Regions from separate parts of the Nonomuraea sp. NPDC047897 genome, predicted to be linked through region 2. Evidence: predicted binding sites of a transcription regulator. Region 2 holds the regulator's gene; the other holds the start of a gene.
What was found. Region 2 encodes HrcA, which represses chaperone genes, less so after heat shock. Its sites were predicted from a motif close to TTGGCACTCTCNNNNNGAGAGTGCCAA; they were not measured.
Positions count from the first base shown of each region.

Region 1: the regulator HrcA is predicted to act here: its motif matches at 3,232-3,258, upstream of groL (chaperonin GroEL).

Region 1 is NZ_JBIDCC010000017.1:34,012-39,046, forward strand. Features, by position in the region: gene ACGF0J_RS31880 (trehalose-6-phosphate synthase) at 1-103, opposite strand, end outside; gene ACGF0J_RS31885 (RNA polymerase sigma factor) at 135-689, shown strand; SAM riboswitch class I at 780-921, shown strand; gene thrC (threonine synthase) at 935-2,167, shown strand; gene ACGF0J_RS31895 (MoaD/ThiS family protein) at 2,191-2,466, shown strand; gene ACGF0J_RS31900 (cold-shock protein) at 2,815-3,015, shown strand; gene groL (chaperonin GroEL) at 3,371-4,996, shown strand.
Region 2 is NZ_JBIDCC010000009.1:273,259-278,293, forward strand. Features, by position in the region: gene ACGF0J_RS22260 (DUF4870 domain-containing protein) at 18-896, opposite strand; gene ACGF0J_RS22265 (DUF3097 domain-containing protein) at 893-1,699, opposite strand; gene ACGF0J_RS22270 (hypothetical protein) at 1,717-3,009, opposite strand; gene hrcA (heat-inducible transcriptional repressor HrcA) at 3,159-4,172, shown strand; gene dnaJ (molecular chaperone DnaJ) at 4,184-5,035, shown strand, end outside.

The DNA.
Region 1 (5,035 bases), on a different contig from region 2:
CGGAGACCAGCCCGCCGCCGCCACGCCGCATGGTGAGAACACCGTCGTCGGAGACGGTGAACGAGACGGGGCCTCTGTTCGACGCAACCAGGACGCTGTTCATTTACGCTCCCTCCAACCATAGGATCCCAGCTATGGCGCTTGATGAGCTAACCGAGGAACTCGCCCGTTCCGCCGCAGCCGGAGATCATCGCGCGCTCGGCGAGCTGTTGCGGCGGATCGAGCCCGACGTCATGCGGCACTGCGCCCGGATCCTGCCCTACCGGCAGGACGCCGAGGAGGCATCCCAGGACACCCTGCTCGCCGTGGCCCGCAACATCGGCCGCTTCGAGGGGCGCGCCAGGTTCAGCACGTGGCTGCACATCGTGACCGCCAACTGCGCGCGCACCACCTACCGGTCGCTGAAGCGCCGGGCGGCCGAGCAGAGCTCCGACGAGCTGCCCATGCAGAAGCCCGACGTACGCCGGGTCAGCGTCATCGCCGGCTCGCGGCTCGACCTGCTCGACGCCATGGAGGCGCTGGAGGCCGACAAGCCCGACCTGGCCCAGGCGCTGGTGCTGCGCGACATCGTGCAGCTCGACTACAACGAGGTGGCCGAGCAGCTCGGCATCCCTCTCGGCACCGCCAAGTCGCGCATCCACCAGGCGCGCAAGTACGTCCAGGCGGCGCTCGGGGACGACTACAGGTGAGACCGTCCGTCTCGGATGGTGAGACGGTTGGTCAGGCGGGCGGCCTGGCCGGGTAGAGTTCGATCCGACAACCGCATGACAACTGAATATTGCTCATCCAGAGGGGTGGAGGGACCGGCCCTGCGAAGCCCCGGCAACCCTCCCGGCTTGTGACTCGCGACCTGGCGAGGCCGACCGGGACAAGGTGCCAATTCCGGTCTGCGGTCAAGGTGGCCGCAGGCGAAGATGAGGGAAGGCCTCGCTTCATGTCGCTTGACTTCGGTCCTGCCACCGCCCTGTCCTGCCGCGAGTGCGGCGCCCGCTACGACCTCGGGCCCAGCTTCGCGTGCCTGGAGTGTTTCGGGCCGCTGGAGGCGGCCTACTCCTTCGGCGACGTCACCCGCGCGGACATCGAGTCGGGCCCGGCCAACATCTGGCGCTACCGCTCCCTGCTCCCCGTCCCCGCCGACGTCGCGACCAAGCCGAACATGAACCCCGGCTGGACCAAGCTCGTCAAGGCGGGCAACCTCGGCAAGGCGCTGGGCATCAGGTCCCTGTACGTCAAGGACGACTCGGGCAACCCCACCCACTCCTTCAAGGACCGGGTCGTCGCCATCGCCGTCGAGGCGGCGCGCAACTTCGGCTTCCACACGCTCTCCTGCTCCTCCACCGGCAACCTCGCCGGCGCGGTGACGGCCGCCGCGGCGCGGGCCGGGCTGGACGCCTGTGTGTTCATCCCCGCCGACCTGGAGCAGGCCAAGATCGCGATGGCGCGGGTGTTCGGCGGCAAGCTGATCGGGATCGAGGGCACCTACGACGAGGTCAACCGCTTCTGCTCCGAGCTGATCGGCGACCCGCTGGGCGACAAGTGGGGCTTCGTCAACGTCAACCTGCGGCCCTACTACGCCGAGGGCTCCAAGACCCTCGCCTACGAGATCGCCGAACAGCTCGGCTGGCGGCTGCCCGAGCAGATCGTCATCCCGATCGCCTCCGGCTCCCAGCTCACCAAGATCGACAAGGGTTTCAAGGAGCTCATCGCGCTGGGCCTGGTCGAGGACCGGCCGTACAAGGTCTTCGGCGCGCAGGCACAGGGCTGCTCGCCGGTCTCCACCGCCTTCAAGGCGGGCCACGAGGTGGTCCAGCCGGTCAAGCCCGACACCATCGCCAAGTCCCTGGCCATCGGCAACCCCGCCGACGGGCCGTACGTGCTCGACATCGCCCGCCGCACCGGCGGCGCGGTGGAGGACGTCACCGACGCCGAGATCGTCGCCGCGATCAGGCTGCTCGCCTCGACCGAGGGCATCTTCGCCGAGACGGCCGGCGGGGTCACCGTCGGCGTGCTGAAGAAGCTCGTCGAGACCGGGCGGCTCGACCCCGAGGCGGAGACCGTGGTGCTCAACACCGGCGACGGGCTCAAGACGCTCGACGCGGTCTCCGACGGCGCGGCGCCCACGGCCGTGATCCGGCCCTCTCTCGACGCGTTCCGCGCGGCTGTCTGACAACCAGGAAAGGCGAGATAAAGATGAGTGTTTCGGTACGGATTCCGACCATCCTGCGCACCTACACCGGCGGAAACGCGGAAGTGAGTGGCGAGGGCGCGACTCTTCGTGACGTTCTCGCGAAGCTCGACTCGGACTACCCGGGGATCGGTGCGCGCATTCTGGATGAATCGGGCAAGATTCGCCGTTTTGTCAACGTTTACGTGGGCGAAGAGGATGTCCGTTTCGTCGAGGGCCTGGACACGCCGACGCCCGACGGCGTCCAGATCTCCATCATCCCGGCCGTCGCCGGCGGCTGACGGCCATCCCGCGCGATCCGGGCCGGCGGGCCGGCGGCGGCCCTGGCGGGCGGCCGGCCTGGGAGGCGCGGCCCCGGTCGCGGGAGGGCCCGGCCGTCCCTCGGACCCGTTGTCGCAGCGCAGCACCTCGAAGGCGCCCCTTGTGGGCGCCTTCCGCTTTTTGTGGAATTTCAAACTTGAACGAGCCCACTGGGATGAATTGCGCAGTTCGTTCTTTGACACTGTTGCCAAACGGCGTCCCACAGGTATGGTCGAGGCGATCGTCTGCCTGATTTCAGCATTAGTCAGACGATTGCGGGTCTCGCGGACGAATGGGCGGACCCGCGAGACCAGTAAGAGGAGTCGGAAGTGGCGCAGGGCACCGTCAAATGGTTCAACGCGGACAAGGGCTACGGCTTCATCGCGGTAGACGGTGGTAAGGATGTGTTCGTTCATTACTCGGCCATCATGATGGACGGCTATCGCTCTCTGGAGCAGGGCCAGCGCGTCGAGTTCGAGATCACACAGGGCCAGAAGGGACCGCAGGCGGAATCCGTCCGCACGGTCTGATCCACGTCACTGGCGCGCATCGGCAGGCCGTACGGCAGCGCAGTCCGGCGCGGCCTGCCGTTCCCCCCTTCCCCGGAGATACGGCGGGCCTCTCGTAGGCCCGCCGTACGGGACCATCCGGGTAATCCACTCGTTCTTCCCGGGGCAACCCTTGTCCTGAGCTGGGCCGGGGTGGCGTCGGCTTGCACTCGGCGGGGTAGAGTGCTAAACAGTTCGTTGGCACTCTCTGTTCGTGAGTGCCAGCAACGGGGATCGAGACGATGGGGCCCGCCAACGGAGACGCGGGCCCACATGCCGTCGCGGGCGTCGGCTCGGTCCACTACCAAGCCACCCTGCATCTGGGAGGTCCAGCCTTATGGCAGCCAAGATGATCGCGTTTGACGAGGACGCCCGGCGCGGTCTCGAGCGCGGTATGAACCAGCTCGCCGACGCCGTCAAGGTGACCCTCGGCCCCAAGGGCCGCAACGTCGTGCTGGAGAAGAAGTGGGGCGCCCCCACGATCACCAACGACGGTGTGTCCATCGCCAAGGAGATCGAGCTCGAGGACCCGTGGGAGAAGATCGGGGCCGAGCTGGTCAAGGAAGTCGCCAAGAAGACGGACGACGTCGCGGGTGACGGCACCACCACCGCCACCGTGCTCGCCCAGGCGCTGGTGCGCGAGGGTCTGCGCAACGTTGCCGCCGGCGCCAACCCGATGGCGCTGAAGAAGGGCATCGAGTCCGCGGTCGAGCGGGTCAGCGAGGAGCTGTCCAAGCTGGCCAAGGACGTCGAGACCAAGGAGCAGATCGCCTCCACGGCCTCCATCTCCGCCGCCGACCCCGAGATCGGCTCGCTCATCGCCGAGGCGATGGACAAGGTCGGCAAGGAAGGCGTCATCACCGTCGAGGAGAGCAACACCTTCGGTCTGGAGCTTGAGCTCACCGAGGGCATGCGCTTCGACAAGGGCATGACCTCGATGTACTTCGTCACCGACTCGGACCGCATGGAGGCCGTGCTCGAGGACCCGTACATCCTGGTCGTCAACTCCAAGGTCTCGGCCAACAAGGACCTGCTGCCGCTGCTCGACAAGGTCGTGCAGTCCGGCAAGCCGCTGCTGATCATCGCCGAGGACGTCGAGGGCGAGGCCCTGGCGACCCTGGTGGTCAACAAGATCCGCGGCCTGTTCCGCTCCGTGGCCGTCAAGGCCCCGGGCTTCGGTGACCGCCGCAAGGCCATGCTCGGCGACATCGCCATCCTCACCGGTGGCCAGGTCATCGCCGAGGAGGTCGGCCTCAAGCTGGAGAGCACCACGCTCGACCAGCTCGGCCGCGCCCGCAAGGTCGTCGTCACCAAGGACGAGACCACGATCGTCGACGGCGCGGGCGACCCCGACGCCATCGCCGGCCGGGTCAACGAGATCCGCGCCGAGATCGAGCGCACCGACTCCGACTACGACCGCGAGAAGCTCCAGGAGCGCCTGGCCAAGCTCGCCGGTGGTGTCGCCGTCATCAAGGCCGGCGCCGCGACCGAGGTCGAGCTCAAGGAGCGCAAGCACCGCATCGAGGACGCCGTGCGCAACGCGAAGGCGGCCGTCGAGGAGGGCATCGTCCCCGGCGGTGGCGTGGCGCTGCTGCAGGCCGGCGCCAAGGCGTTCGACAAGCTGGAGCTGTCGGGCGACGAGGCCACCGGTGCCGCGATCGTGCGCAAGGCTCTGGAGGAGCCGCTGAAGCAGATCGCCGTCAACGCCGGCCTTGAGGGCGGCGTCGTGGTGGAGAAGGTCCGCAACCTCACTCCGGGCGAGGGCCTCAACGCCGCCACGGGCGAGTACGTCGACATGTTCGCCTCGGGCATCATCGACCCGGCCAAGGTGACGCGCTCCGCGCTGCAGAACGCCGCCTCCATCGCGGCGCTCTTCCTCACCACCGAGGCCGTCATCGCCGAGAAGCCGGAGAAGAACCCTGCCGCTCCCGCCATGCCCGGCGGCGGCGACATGGACTTCTGACGCCTTCCAGGCACCCAGCAGCACCCCGATCGGGCGATC
Region 2 (5,035 bases):
CTGATCGGGCGGCGCGGTCAGCTCACCAGGCGGATGGAGATCGGATAGCGGTAGTTCTCGCCCCGGTTGGCGGCGATCGCCGCCTGGATGTGGAAGATCAACGACACGATCCAGATGATCGGCAGCAGGAACAGCCCGATGACGATGATCGACAACAGGCCGGCCACCAGGTAGCCGATGAACATCGTGATCTGGAAGTTGAGCGCCTCGGCCGACTGGTCCCGGACGTACGGGGCCTCGTCCTTCTTCATCAGGTAGATGATCAGCGGGCCCACCCAGGAGACCAGCAGGCCCAGCAGGTGGGCGAGCATGGCCATGGTGGTGTCGTCGCTGCCGGGACGCGGGCCGTACGCGCCAGGGACGTGCGGTGGCCGCTGGTGCGGAGCCCCGTAGCCATAGCCTTGGCCGCCGGGCTGCTGGTAGCCGTAGCCGGGGGGCTGGTGGCCGGGCTGCTGGTAGCCCGGCGTGGGCGGGGGGTAGCCGGCGGGCGGCGTGTGCGGCTGCCCGTAGGCGTAACCGGGCTGGGGGGCCGAGCCGGGGTGCGGGGCCGGGCCTGACTGGGAACCTGCGCCCGGATAGGCGCCCGAGCCCGGGTAGGCGCCCGAGCCCGGGTAGGGGCCCGAGCCGGGGTAGGGGCCCGAGCCGGGCTGGGGGTCTGGGCCGGGGGGCGGGGCTGCAGCGGGGTGGGTGCCGTGGCCGGGTTGCGGCCCGGAACCGGGGTGATCCGGGCCGGGCTGCGGGGCCCAGGCCGGGTGGGCGCCGGAGCCGGGACGGGGATCCGGAGCGGAGGCGGGCTCGGGAGCCGGGTGCGGCCCGCCCTGGCCCGGGAGGTCCGAACGGGTGACGCGCCGCGTGGCGTCGTCGTCCGGCTGAGGATGGGGCGGGTCCTGGCTCATGGTGCCTCCGTAACGAAGTCGATCAGCTCTTCCACTCGGCCCAGCAGTTCGGGCTCCAGGTCGGCGAAGGTCGAGACGGCGCCGAGGATGCGCCGCCACGCCTCGGCCGGCTCCAGCCGCCAGCCCAGCGCCGCGATCACACCCTCCTTCCACGGTATCCCGCGCGGCACCTCCGGCCAGGCGGGGATGCGCAGCGCGGACGGCTTGACCGCCTGCCAGATGTCGACGAACGGGTGCCCCACCACCAGCACGTCGGGCGAGGTCACCTGCGCCGCGATGCGACTCTCCTTCGAGCCGGGCACGAGATGGTCGACCAGCACGCCCAGCCTGCGCCCCGGTTCCGGACCGAACTCGGCCACGATCGCCGGCAGGTCGTCGACCCCTTCCAGGTACTCGACCACCACGCCCTCGACCCGCAGGTCGTGACCCCAGATCTTCTCCACCAGCGCGGCGTCGTGCACGCCTTCCACGTAGATGCGGCTCTCCCGGGCGACCTTCGCCCGCAGCCCCTCCACGGCGATCGAACCCGACGCGCTCCGCCTCGGCCCGCGCGGCCCCGGCGCGGGCCGGACCAACGTCACGACCTTGCCCTCCAGGAGGAACGCGGCCGGCGCCAGCGGGAACAGCCTGCGCCTGCCGAACCGGTCCTCCAGCGTGACGGCCTCCTTGTCGCAGGTCACCACCGCGCCGCAGAAGCCGCTCTCGGCGTCCTCCACGACCAGCTCCGGTTCGGCGGGGACCTTCGGGATCGTGCCCTTGCCGGGTCGCCGCCAGTTGCCCGCGAGAACATCACCCTCGTACACACGGGGACCGTAGCAAATCACCCGCCCATCGCGAGGCGCCTGCGGCTGCGGCTGCGCCGTACGAGGACGACGGCGGTGACGACGATCCCGACCAGGATGCCCGCCCCCGGCAGGATCAGCAGCGCCGCCACCCCGCCGGCCAGGCCGCCCGCCGCGCCGGCGGGGTCGCGGCCCACCCCGAAACGCGCGTCCGCCGCCTCCTGCGTCGCGCAGGTGAGCCGGTAGTCGCCCGCGGAGGGGGCGTTGACCAGGAGGATGAGCTGCCACCGGGTGGAGCCCTGGGTGATGGTCTGGTTCGCGGCCGTGTTGACGAGCCTGGCCTGCCCGGGACCGCCCGAGATCATGCACTGGTAGTGCACCCGGGTGGGACTGTCGATGTAGACGGCGGGTCGCTCGGCCGGGTCGAGGGCGACGGTGACGCTCTCGCCCGCCGCGAACGTCCTGGTCGGCGCCACATCGCCCACCGTGCCCCGCACGCCCGTCATGAACAGGACGACACCCGCCACCACGCAGACGACGGCGACCACCCAACCGGCCCCGATCCACCACAGCGGCGGCTTGACCAGCTTGGGGTCCGGCCGCGCGCCGAACTGCGCCGCGCCGCCGTACGCGGGCTGCCCGGGGGCGTACCCGGACGGCCCTGGACCGTAGCCGGACGGCTCCGGACCGTACTGGGGTTGCCCGGTACCGTACCTCGGCTGCCCGTACGCCGGTCCGTCCTGCGGCGGTGCCTGCCCGTACGCGGGGCCGTACGCGGGGCCGGGCGCCTGGCCGAATCCGGGGACGCCCTGCGGCGGCGCCTGGCCGTGGACGGGACCCGAAACCGGCCGGTAGCCGAACGCCGGGCCGCCGGGAGGCTGCTGCCCGTAGCCGGGAGTGCTCGGTGGTTGCTGCCCATAGCCAGGGGCGCTCGGTGGTTGCTGTCCGTAGCCGGGGGCGCTCGGCGGTTGCTGTCCGTAGCCAGGGGCGGCGGTGGGCTGCCCGTAGCCGCCGAAAGCGCCGGGCGGACCGTAGCCCGGGGCGCGGTGGGGCTGGGACCCGTACACAGGCCCGCCGGGAGGGGGCGCCTCGCCGTAGGACGGGCCGCCGGACGGCGGCTCGGACGGCGGCTCGGAGGGCGGTGCGACGCGCGGTTCGGGGGCCGGTTCGGCAGCGGGAGGGGGCTCCGACGTGGGCGGGGAGGCGGCCGCGGGATCGGCGCCGGACTGCCCTGCGGGGGAGGGGGCGCCGGAGGACGAGGGGGCCTGACCGGGTCGCGGACCGGGCCCGGGCTGCGGGCCGCTCGGCTGGGACGGAGAATCATCGGTCATAGCGGCCAGTCTGAGGCCTGGAGGTTCGGCCACGCCAGGCACCCCGGTGCTCGGCTGTTATCGCACCTTCCAGGCAACGGCCGTACACTTGGCACTCGGGAACACAGAGTGCTAGAGCGGTTCCCGGAAGGCAAGCAGGAGGTGAGCACGTGCTCGACGAGCGGAAACTGGCGGTGCTCCGCGCCATTGTCGAAGATTACGTGTCCACCAACGAACCGGTGGGCTCCAAGGCGCTGGCCGAGCGCCACAACCTGAAGGTCTCCCCGGCCACGGTCCGCAACGACATGGCCGCGCTGGAGGAGGAGGGCTACATCACCCAGCCGCACACCAGCGCCGGCCGCGTGCCGACGGACAAGGGCTACCGCCTGTTCGTCGACAGGTTGTCGCAGGTGAAGCCGCTGTCGGCGGCCGAGCGGCGGGCGATCGAGACGTTCCTGGCAGGCGCGATCGACCTCGACGACGTGGTCATGCGCACCGTGCGCCTGCTCGCGCAGCTGACCCGGCAGGTCGCCGTCGTGCAGTACCCGACGCTGACCCGCTCGACGGTCCGGCACGTCGAGCTGGTGCCGCTCAGCGAGCGGCGCGTCATGCTCGTGCTGATCACCAACACCGGCCGGGTCGAGCAGCGGGTGGTCGAGCTGCCCGAGGTGGTGGAGGACCACCGCATCGCCCACCTGCGCGCCGTGCTCAACTCCTGCCTCGACGGGTGCGGCCTCAGCACCGTGCCCGAGCTGGTCGCCGACCTGCCCGAGCGGCTTCCGGCCGAGGACCGGCCCGCGGTGGCGACGATCCTGTCGGTCCTGCTGGAGACGCTCGTCGAACGGCACGACGAGAAGATCGTCTTCGCCGGGGCGGCCAACCTGGCCGGCGCCGACTTCGCCACGGGCCTGCGAGACGTGCTCGAGGCGCTGGAGGAGCACGTCGTGCTCATGCGGCTGCTCGGCGAGACTTCCTCAGACACCCCGTCCGCGCTCACCGTGCGCATCGGCTCCGAAAACCCCTACCTTCGCGGCACGTCCGTCGTCGCCACCGGATACGGTTCTGGCGACAATCAACTGGCCCGGCTCGGCGTGCTGGGTCCCACGAGGATGGACTACCCCGTGACGATGGGCGCCGTGCGCGCGGTGGCACGCTACGTCAGCCAGATCCTGGCTGCATCATAAGAGGTCGATAAGTGGCAAACAGCGACTACTACGCCACCCTCGGGGTGCGCCGTGACGCCAGTCAGGACGAGATCAAGAAGGCGTACCGGAGACTGGCCCGGGAGCTGCACCCCGATGTGAACCCCGACCCTGAGACCCAGGAGCGGTTCAAGGAGATCACGCAGGCCTACGAGGTCCTGTCCGATGCCAACAAGCGCCAGATGTACGACCTGGGGGCCGACCCGTTCGGCGGCGCCGGCGCGGGCGCTGGGGCCGGCGGCTTCGGTGCCGGGTTCCCGTTCAGCGACATCATGGACGCCTTCTTCGGTACGGCGGGCGGCGCGCGCGGGCCCCGCTCGCGCGCGCGCCGGGGACGCAACGCCACGATCCGGGTCGAGCTGGACCTGCGCGAGACCGCGTTCGGCACCACCCGCGAGCTGGTCGTCGACACGGCCGTGCTGTGCGAGGTGTGCCAGGGCGCCGGGGCCGCGCCGGGCACCCACCCCGACACCTGTGACATGTGCAACGGGCGCGGCGAGATCTCGCAGGTGACGCGGTCGTTCCTGGGCCAGGTCATGACGTCGCGGCCGTGCCCGCAGTGCGGCGGCTTCGGCTCGCTCATCCGCAACCCGTGCCAGGAGTGCTCCGGCGACGGCCGGGTGCGCACCCGCCGTACGATCAAGGTCCGCATCCCGGCGGGTGTCGAGGACGGCACCCACATCCAGCTCGCCGGCGAGGGTGAGATCGGCCCCGGCGGCGGCCCGCCCGGAGACCTGTTCCTGGAGATCGTCGAACGCCCGCACGAGATCTTCGAGCGGCGCGGCGACGACCTGCACTGCACGGTGCAGATCCCGATGACGGCCGCGGCGCTCGGCACCGTGCTG